Regions from separate parts of the Dermacoccus sp. CCH2-D9 genome, predicted to be linked through region 2. Evidence: predicted binding sites of a transcription regulator. Region 2 holds the regulator's gene; each other region holds the start of a gene.
The links. The regulator HspR, encoded in region 2, represses chaperone genes until heat shock. The targets are predictions, from matches to a motif close to AAGTTGAGTCNNNNNGACTCAACTT.
Positions count from the first base shown of each region.

Region 1: a site for HspR is predicted at 2,058-2,082, ahead of clpB (ATP-dependent chaperone ClpB). Genes of this name have one in related genera too.
Region 3: a site for HspR is predicted at 1,767-1,791, ahead of clpB (ATP-dependent chaperone ClpB). Genes of this name have one in related genera too.

Region 1 covers NZ_LSJT01000021.1:9,735-13,008, reverse strand. The annotation lists gene clpB (ATP-dependent chaperone ClpB) at 1-1,926, opposite strand, end outside; gene AX669_RS13170 (hypothetical protein) at 2,199-2,444, shown strand; gene AX669_RS01695 (hypothetical protein) at 2,441-2,911, shown strand; gene AX669_RS01700 (ABC transporter ATP-binding protein) at 3,064-3,274, shown strand, end outside.
Region 2 covers NZ_LSJT01000005.1:6,182-9,455, reverse strand. The annotation lists partial or broken gene AX669_RS00530 (oleate hydratase) at 1-1,171, shown strand, start outside; gene AX669_RS00525 (heat shock protein transcriptional repressor HspR) at 1,311-1,820, opposite strand; gene AX669_RS00520 (DnaJ C-terminal domain-containing protein) at 1,817-2,833, opposite strand; gene AX669_RS00515 (nucleotide exchange factor GrpE) at 3,012-3,274, opposite strand, start outside.
Region 3 covers NZ_LSJT01000021.1:30,693-33,966, reverse strand. The annotation lists gene AX669_RS01605 (ABC transporter ATP-binding protein) at 1-785, opposite strand, end outside; gene AX669_RS01610 (hypothetical protein) at 938-1,408, opposite strand; gene AX669_RS13165 (hypothetical protein) at 1,405-1,650, opposite strand; gene clpB (ATP-dependent chaperone ClpB) at 1,923-3,274, shown strand, end outside.

The DNA of each region.
Region 1 (3,274 bases), on a different contig from region 2:
GGCGTGACGCTCGGAGTACTCCGACATGTCGATGCGCACCATGGCGCGCTCGTCGTCGAAGAGGAAGTCGGCGAGCGACTTCGCGAGCTCCGTCTTGCCCACACCCGTCGGGCCGAGGAACAGGAACGAACCGGTCGGACGATCGGGGTCGGCGATGCCGGAGCGCGAACGGCGCACGGCGTCACTGACAGCCTCGACCGCGGCCTTCTGACCGATGAGGCGCTCGCCGAGGAAGTCCTCCATGCGCAGCAGCTTCTCGGTCTCGCCCTCGAGCAGACGCCCGGCGGGGATGCCGGTCCAGCTGGCGATGACCTCGGCGATGTCGTCGGCGGTCACCTCGTCGGAGACCATCGGCGCCTCGCCGCCGGCCTTCGAGGACGTCGCCTCGGCTGCCTGCGCCTCGTCGAGCTGCTTCTCAAGAGCCGGGATGTCGCCGTAGAGCAACTTCGAGGCGTTGCCGTAGTCACCTTCGCGCTGCAGCTTCTCAGCCTGCGTGCGCAGGTCGTCGATCTGGGCCTTGAGATCACCGACCTTGTTGAGGCTGGCCTTCTCGGCCTCCCAACGCGCCGTCAGCGCGGCGAGCTGTTCCTCGGTGTCGGCGCGGTCGGCCCGCAGCTTCGCGAGTCGGTCGCGCGAGGCCGGGTCGGTCTCGCTCTCGAGGTGCAGTTCTTCCATGTTCATGCGGTCGACGCTGCGGCGTAGCTGGTCGATCTCGACGGGGCTCGAGTCGATCTCCATGCGCAGACGCGACGCGGCCTCGTCGATGAGGTCGATCGCCTTGTCGGGCAGCTGTCGGCTCGTGATGTAGCGGTCGCTCAACGTCGCAGCGGCGACGAGCGCCTGGTCGGCGATGGCGACCTTGTGGTGCGCCTCGTAGCGCTCCTTCAGGCCGCGCAGGATCGCGATCGTGTCCTCGACGCTCGGCTCACCGACGAACACCTGCTGGAAACGACGCTCCAGCGCCGGGTCCTTCTCGATGTTCTCGCGGTACTCGTCGAGCGTCGTCGCACCGACGAGACGCAGCTCGCCGCGCGCGAGCATCGGCTTGAGCATGTTGCCGGCGTCCATCGACGAGTCGCCGCCGGCACCCGCGCCGACGACGGTGTGGATCTCGTCGATGAACGTGACGATCTCGCCGTCGGAGTTCTTGATCTCCTCGAGGACGGCCTTGAGGCGCTCCTCGAACTCGCCGCGGTACTTCGCACCGGCGACCATCGCGCCGAGGTCGAGGGAGATGAGGCGCTTGTCGCGCAGGCTCTCCGGCACGTCCCCGGCGACGATGCGCTGCGCGAGACCCTCGACGACGGCCGTCTTGCCGACGCCGGGCTCACCGATGAGGACGGGGTTGTTCTTCGTGCGGCGGCTCAGCACCTGCACGACGCGACGGATCTCGCTGTCGCGGCCGATGACGGGGTCGAGCTTGCCCTCACGGGCGAGGGCCGTCAGGTCGGTGCCGAACTTCTCGAGCGCCTCGAACGTGCCCTCGGGCTCGGCGGAGGTGACCTTGCGGCCACCGCGCGTCGCGGGGATCGCCTGTTCGATCGCCTCCGCGTTCAGCGTGGAGAACTTGCCCGTGCGAGCGAGCGCGAGCAGCAGGTGGTCGGTCGAGGTGAACGCATCCCCCATGGCGCTCATGTCGCTGCGCGCCTTCTCGAGCACGTTGAGCAGCTCACGGCTCATGCCGGGCTGGCCCACGCTTGCACCCGAGCTGCTCGGGAACGTGCGCAGGTCGGCCTCGGCCTGCGCGATGACTGCCTGCGGAGTGGTGCCCGTCGCCTCGAGCAGCGGGCCGGTGGTCGTGTCGGTCTGTTCCGCGAGCGCCTTGAGGAGGTGCGCGGGCTCGATCGAGGGGTTGCCGGCCGACTGCGCGGCCGTCACGGCGGCGGAGAGGGCCTCCTGCGCCTTCGTTGTCAGTTGAATATCCACTGCTGACTCCTTGTCGTTGAACGTCTTCTTGCTGCAATGCACGACGTTCGCTGACGGGCCCGGTGGCTCGACAGCGACCTCACCTTCAGTATGGCTGGTCGCGCATCTTCCTGTCAGGTACAACCGCAACAAAGTTGCGCGTATTCCACTCAACTCACGGGTACACACGAAGCTCATGAGTGTGTCCACACGGACGGCCCTCGTTTGATGACGGCGACCTCGAATGCACAACTGAGTGTGCTCAAAAAACGTTTCATCGCCTGGGGATCCACATGACCACACCCATCTCACGCCGTTCCGTCGCCCGCGGGGCCGCCGGGAGCATCCCCGCCGTCACCGTTGCGGGCGCTGCCCCCGTGATGGCGGCATCCACCTGTGGCGCCCCCACACCTCGTGTCAGCGGCGGCGTCATCTACGACTGGGGTGATGTCAGCGCATCGACGACGAATCAATCGCTCAACGTCGGCGCCCCGACATGCGTCGACAACCTGCCCGCCGGCGTGACCGTTGCCAGGTGACCTACGACTACTGGCTCGGGCTGCGCAACGGCCAGACATCTTCCCGCCCTGGCATCTTCTGGGTCGGTGACACCACCTCCAACCGCCGAAGTTCCTGTGGCTCGTCCACCTGTTCCAACATGACCTACTCCTACGGCAGCGCGGGGTGGCAGCCGGTGACCAGCACCTCACGAAGCACGATCATCGCCCACCTCAATGGCACCCCCGCGAGCTGGAATCTTCACTTCGAGTGGCGCGCAGGAAGCGGGGCAGGCTCGTACAGCCTTGTCACGGGTACGACGTGCCGCAACTTCACCACCGGCCCTTCGGGTCGCTTCATCACGAACTACTCGAACGCCGTCGCCCCGCTCGGGTGCGGTGTGGCGCAGGGCGGACTCAGCTACGTACAGGACGTCACGGTCACGCTGCCCGACGGCACGACGCTGCCGTGCCAGGTCAAGTCGCTCGACGCATCGAACACGTGTTGACGACACCGCTGCGACGCCGAACGCACCGGCCGCTCCGACACCGCGGGCTGCACCTTCTTTCTCCGGGGCGGCCCGCGTCGTCGTGTCGGCCACCGGACACCGCGTCGCCGCGAGATTTCGGGGTTGTCGTCGCCGGGTGGCACGCTTCATCCGTGCGAAGCATCGGCAAGATCCTGTCCTCCACCCGCGCGCTGTGGCCGTCGTATCTCGCGATCGTCGTCAGCTCGGTTCTCATCACGGCGACGTCGCTCGTCATGCCGTTCATCATCTCGGGTGCGACGGACGAGGTGGTCTCCGTCGTCAAGACGGGCGCGAACCCGTCGGGGCACGTCACGACCATCATGTGGTTCGCGGTGGCCCTGC
Region 2 (3,274 bases):
GCTGTACCTGCACCGCTTCATCCACCACATCGGCGGACTTCCGGACTTCTCGGCGCTCAAGTTCACCAAGTACAACCAGTACGAGTCGCTCGTGCTGCCGATGACGAAGTGGCTGAGCGAGCAGGGCGTGCGTTTCCAGTACGACACGGAGGTGACGGACGTCGAGTTCGACCTGACGGCGTCGGCCAAGCGCGCGACCCGCATCGAGTGGACCCGCTCCGGCGAGCACGCCGGTGACACGGGCGTCGACCTCGGGGACGACGATTACGTCCTGATGACGATCGGCTCGCTCGTCGACAACTCCGACGAGGGCGATCACCGCACCGCCGCGACGCTGAACCGCGGCCCTGCCTCGGCGTGGGACCTGTGGAAGAAGATCGCGCGCAAGGATCCGTCGTTCGGGCGCCCCGAGGTGTTCTGCAGCTCCATCGACGAGACGAAGTGGGAGTCGGCGACCGTCACGACGCTCGATGAGCGCATCCCCGAGTACATCCGGCGCATCGCCAAGCGCGACCCCTTCAGCGGACGGGTCGTGACGGGCGGCATCGTCACCGTCAAGGATTCGAGCTGGCTCATGAGCTGGACGGTGAACCGCCAGCCGCACTTCAAGAAGCAGCCGAAGGACCAGATCGTCGTGTGGGTCTACAGCCTGTTCGTCGACACGCCCGGCGACTACGTCAAGAAGCCGATGAGCGAGTGCACCGGCGAGGAGATAACCGCCGAGTGGCTCTACCACCTCGGCGTGCCCGAGGCTGACATCCCCGAACTCGCGGCGACGGGCGCGAAGTGCGTACCGGTCATGATGCCGTACGTGACGTCGTTCTTCATGCCCCGCAAGGCCGGTGACCGCCCTGACGTCGTGCCGGAGGGCGCGGAGAACTTCGCCTTCATCGGCCAGTTCGCCGAGACCAGCCGCGACTGCATCTTCACGACCGAGTACTCGGTGCGCACCGGCATGGAAGCCACCTACCAGTTGTTCGGCGTCGAGCGCGGTGTGCCCGAGGTGTTCAACTCGACCTACGACGTGCGGACGCTGCTCGACGCCTCGGCGCGCCTCAAGGACGGCGAGAAGACCGAGCTGCCCGGCCCCGCCGTACTGCGCCGCAAGATCGCGAAGGGGCTCGACTCCACCGAGATCGGCGTGCTGCTGCGCGAGCACGGCATCCTGTGACGGCAACCTGACGCCCGCATCGCGCGCCGAGGCCCTCATCCCGAGTCGGGGATGAGGGCCTCGGCCATGCAGGTGTTGTACGACGACGGTGTGGCGCTGCGTCGTGCGCTCCGGAGCGTGCGTCGTGACGAGCTCGGGCTCAGCGGGTGCTGTACGGCCGGAGCGAACGCCCGATCGAGCGCGGGCGCGGTCGTTCGCCGGGCCCCAGCGCGACGATGCCGTCGCGTCCGGCCGCGAAGACGCACGTGTGAGAGCGCGATTCGAGTGCGTCCCGGTACTGCGCGTTCTGTTCGCTCAGCTCCTCGATCTGCGCCCGTAGCGCCGTGACCTGGTGCTCGAGCTCCATGATGCGTTGGATGCCGGCGAGCGAGACTCCCTCCGACGACAGCTCCTGCACCCGACGCAGCTGCGCGATGTCGCGCATCGAGTAGCGGCGGCCGCCGCCACTCGTGCGTTCGGGGGTGACGAGCCCCAGACGGTCGTACTGGCGCAGCGTCTGGGCGTGCATCCCGGCCAGTTCGGCGGCGACGGAGATGACGTACACCGGCTTCGCCGGAGCGTCGAGGCCGTGCAGCCGCTCGTCACCGACGCGTCCGTTGTGGTCGTCGACGATCTCGCCGAGCCGCCGTTCGACCCGCGACGGCGTCACGACGCGGCCTGACGCGCCTTCGCGAGCAGCTCTTCGCGCGGGTCGGCTTCGCCCGCCGCGAGGGTCTCGACGGCCCGACGCTGCTCGTCGGTGAGCTCCTTCGGCACGACGACGTGAACCTTCGCGATGAGGTCGCCGGTGGCCTTCTTCGTCTTCACGCCACGGCCCTTGACGCGCAGGCTGCGGCCCGAGGGCGTGCCGGGCGCGACGCGGACCTTGACGCTCTTGCCGTCTAAGGTGGGCACCTGCACCGTGGCGCCGAGGGTGGCCTCGGCGAACGTCACGGGCAGCTCGACGGTGAGGTTGTCACCGTCGCGGCCGAAGACCGGGTCGGTGCCGACGCTGATGTGCAGGATCATGTCGCCGTTCGGGCCACCGCCGAAGCCGGGACGGCCCTTGCCGCGCAACCGGATCTTCTGCCCGTCCTTCACCCCGGCCGGAATGCGCGCGGTGAAACTCTGACCATCGGCGTCGCTGATGCGCACCTCGCTGCCCTCGACGGCCTGACGGAACGTGATCGACGCGCGCGCCTCGACGTCCTCGCCTCTCTGGGCGGCGCGCTGACGGGAGCCGCCGCCGAAGCCGGAGCTGAACCCGCCGCCCCCGAAGCCTCCGCCGGCGCCACCGAACTGGGCGAGCAGATCTTCGAGGTTGATGCCCTGCTGGCCACCCGCCCCACTCGAATAGGTGCGGTAACCGCTGCCGCCGCCCCCGCCGAACATCGACGAGAAAACGTCCTCGGCGCCGCCGGCACCGCCGCTGAAGCGGGCGCCGCCTCGCGCCATCTGACGCACGGCGTCGTACTCCTGACGCTGCTGCGGGTCGGAGAGCACCTGGTTGGCCTCGCCGATCTCCTTGAACTTCTGCTCGGCGGAGGTGTCACCGGGGTTCTTGTCCGGGTGGTACTTGCGGGCCAGCTTGCGGTAGGCCTTCTTGATGTCCTCCTCGCTTGCGTCCTGCGCGACACCGAGGGTGGCGTAAAAGTCTTTTTCGAACCAGTCCTGACTGGCCATGCGCACCTCCTTCGTGGTTTCACGCCGGCCGGTCTCGGACCGGGCGTGCATCGCGTGCGCGTGCGAACGGGGTTTTCAATTGTGTGTCGGCGGCGCCCGGTGGGGGCGCAGCCGCGACGTCAGCGAAGCAGATTGCCCCGCGGCACGAAGCGACTCGGCTCGGCCGCGGCGCGCTCGATCAGCCTGCGACCGAGACGCGGGCGGGACGCACGACGCGCTCGCCCACCTTGTAGCCCGGCTGCAGCACCTGCACGACGAAGGTTCCGTCGACGCCCTCGGGCGCCTCGGCCTCGACGTGCATGAGCGCCTCGTGGACGCTGGGGTCGAACGCCTCGTCGACCTCGCCGAAGCGTGCCACACCGAAGCGGTTGAGCGTCGATTCGATCTTGTCGGCGATCTTGCTCATCGGGCCCTCGGTGAGGTCGCCGTGCTGGCGCGCGA
Region 3 (3,274 bases), on a different contig from region 2:
AAGATGACGTTGAGGGCGCCGCGTCGCGCGCCATCCATGAGGTGCCAGTAGCGCGACTGCTCGCGCGTCGTCGCGACGGTGCTCGCGTACCGCTCGTCGAACGACGTGAGCTCGCGGCGCTCCTGACCGAAGCTCTTGACGACGCGGATCTGCCCGACGACCTCGGCAAAACGTCCGCCGGCGATGTCGAACTGGCTGTTCTTCTCGCCCTCGAGCACCTGCCACTTCTTGCTCGTCAGCGTCGTCAGGTACATGAAGACGGGGAAGACGATGAGCAGCAGCAGCGCGAGCGGCCACGAGTAGATGGCGGAGATGACGAGCACCGCGAACGTCGTCAGCAGCATCGGCAGGAAGTTGTTCGCGAACGAGTTGAGGAACTGTGTCGTCTCCGAGATGTTCCGCGAGAGGCGGTTGATGATCCTGCCCGTCAGCTCACGGTCGAAGTAGCTCTGCGGCAGCGTCAGCAGCTTCTCGAAGTAGCGCGTCGACAGGATGCGGCGCAGCCGCACCGCCGTCACGTCGCCGATGTACCCGCCGATGTTGCTGATCGCCGTGTTCGCGAGGTCGGCCACGAGCAGGGCCACCGCGAACCACATGATGGTCGTGACGTGCCCCGACGGGTTCGCGCCCGTCTTGACGACGGAGACCACCTCGTCCGTCGCACCCGAGATGATGAACGGCATGACGAGCGACGTCGCCGTGATGAGAACCGAGCTGACGACGATCGCGAGATACGACGGCCACAGCGCGCGGGTGGAGGACAGGATCTTGCCGATGCTTCGCACGGATGAAGCGTGCCACCCGGCGACGACAACCCCGAAATCTCGCGGCGACGCGGTGTCCGGTGGCCGACACGACGACGCGGGCCGCCCCGGAGAAAGAAGGTGCAGCCCGCGGTGTCGGAGCGGCCGGTGCGTTCGGCGTCGCAGCGGTGTCGTCAACACGTGTTCGATGCGTCGAGCGACTTGACCTGGCACGGCAGCGTCGTGCCGTCGGGCAGCGTGACCGTGACGTCCTGTACGTAGCTGAGTCCGCCCTGCGCCACACCGCACCCGAGCGGGGCGACGGCGTTCGAGTAGTTCGTGATGAAGCGACCCGAAGGGCCGGTGGTGAAGTTGCGGCACGTCGTACCCGTGACAAGGCTGTACGAGCCTGCCCCGCTTCCTGCGCGCCACTCGAAGTGAAGATTCCAGCTCGCGGGGGTGCCATTGAGGTGGGCGATGATCGTGCTTCGTGAGGTGCTGGTCACCGGCTGCCACCCCGCGCTGCCGTAGGAGTAGGTCATGTTGGAACAGGTGGACGAGCCACAGGAACTTCGGCGGTTGGAGGTGGTGTCACCGACCCAGAAGATGCCAGGGCGGGAAGATGTCTGGCCGTTGCGCAGCCCGAGCCAGTAGTCGTAGGTCACCTGGCAACGGTCACGCCGGCGGGCAGGTTGTCGACGCATGTCGGGGCGCCGACGTTGAGCGATTGATTCGTCGTCGATGCGCTGACATCACCCCAGTCGTAGATGACGCCGCCGCTGACACGAGGTGTGGGGGCGCCACAGGTGGATGCCGCCATCACGGGGGCAGCGCCCGCAACGGTGACGGCGGGGATGCTCCCGGCGGCCCCGCGGGCGACGGAACGGCGTGAGATGGGTGTGGTCATGTGGATCCCCAGGCGATGAAACGTTTTTTGAGCACACTCAGTTGTGCATTCGAGGTCGCCGTCATCAAACGAGGGCCGTCCGTGTGGACACACTCATGAGCTTCGTGTGTACCCGTGAGTTGAGTGGAATACGCGCAACTTTGTTGCGGTTGTACCTGACAGGAAGATGCGCGACCAGCCATACTGAAGGTGAGGTCGCTGTCGAGCCACCGGGCCCGTCAGCGAACGTCGTGCATTGCAGCAAGAAGACGTTCAACGACAAGGAGTCAGCAGTGGATATTCAACTGACAACGAAGGCGCAGGAGGCCCTCTCCGCCGCCGTGACGGCCGCGCAGTCGGCCGGCAACCCCTCGATCGAGCCCGCGCACCTCCTCAAGGCGCTCGCGGAACAGACCGACACGACCACCGGCCCGCTGCTCGAGGCGACGGGCACCACTCCGCAGGCAGTCATCGCGCAGGCCGAGGCCGACCTGCGCACGTTCCCGAGCAGCTCGGGTGCAAGCGTGGGCCAGCCCGGCATGAGCCGTGAGCTGCTCAACGTGCTCGAGAAGGCGCGCAGCGACATGAGCGCCATGGGGGATGCGTTCACCTCGACCGACCACCTGCTGCTCGCGCTCGCTCGCACGGGCAAGTTCTCCACGCTGAACGCGGAGGCGATCGAACAGGCGATCCCCGCGACGCGCGGTGGCCGCAAGGTCACCTCCGCCGAGCCCGAGGGCACGTTCGAGGCGCTCGAGAAGTTCGGCACCGACCTGACGGCCCTCGCCCGTGAGGGCAAGCTCGACCCCGTCATCGGCCGCGACAGCGAGATCCGTCGCGTCGTGCAGGTGCTGAGCCGCCGCACGAAGAACAACCCCGTCCTCATCGGTGAGCCCGGCGTCGGCAAGACGGCCGTCGTCGAGGGTCTCGCGCAGCGCATCGTCGCCGGGGACGTGCCGGAGAGCCTGCGCGACAAGCGCCTCATCTCCCTCGACCTCGGCGCGATGGTCGCCGGTGCGAAGTACCGCGGCGAGTTCGAGGAGCGCCTCAAGGCCGTCCTCGAGGAGATCAAGAACTCCGACGGCGAGATCGTCACGTTCATCGACGAGATCCACACCGTCGTCGGCGCGGGTGCCGGCGGCGACTCGTCGATGGACGCCGGCAACATGCTCAAGCCGATGCTCGCGCGCGGCGAGCTGCGTCTCGTCGGTGCGACGACGCTCGACGAGTACCGCGAGAACATCGAGAAGGACCCGGCGCTGGAGCGTCGTTTCCAGCAGGTGTTCGTCGGTGAGCCGAGCGTCGAGGACACGATCGCGATCCTGCGCGGCCTGAAGGAGCGCTACGAGGCGCACCACAAGGTCGCCATCGCCGACCAGGCGCTCGTCGCCGCTGCGACGTTGAGCGACCGCTACATCACGAGCCGACAGCTGCCCGACAAGGCGATCGACCTCATCGACGAGGCCGCGTCGCGTCTGCGCATGGAGATCGACTCGAGCCCCGTCGAGATCGACCAGCTACGCCGCAGCGTCGACCGCATGAACATGGAAGAACTGCACCTCGAGAGCGAGACCGACCCGGCCTCGCGCGACCGACTCGCGAAGCTGCGGGCCGACCGCGCCGACACCGAGGAACAGCTCGCCGC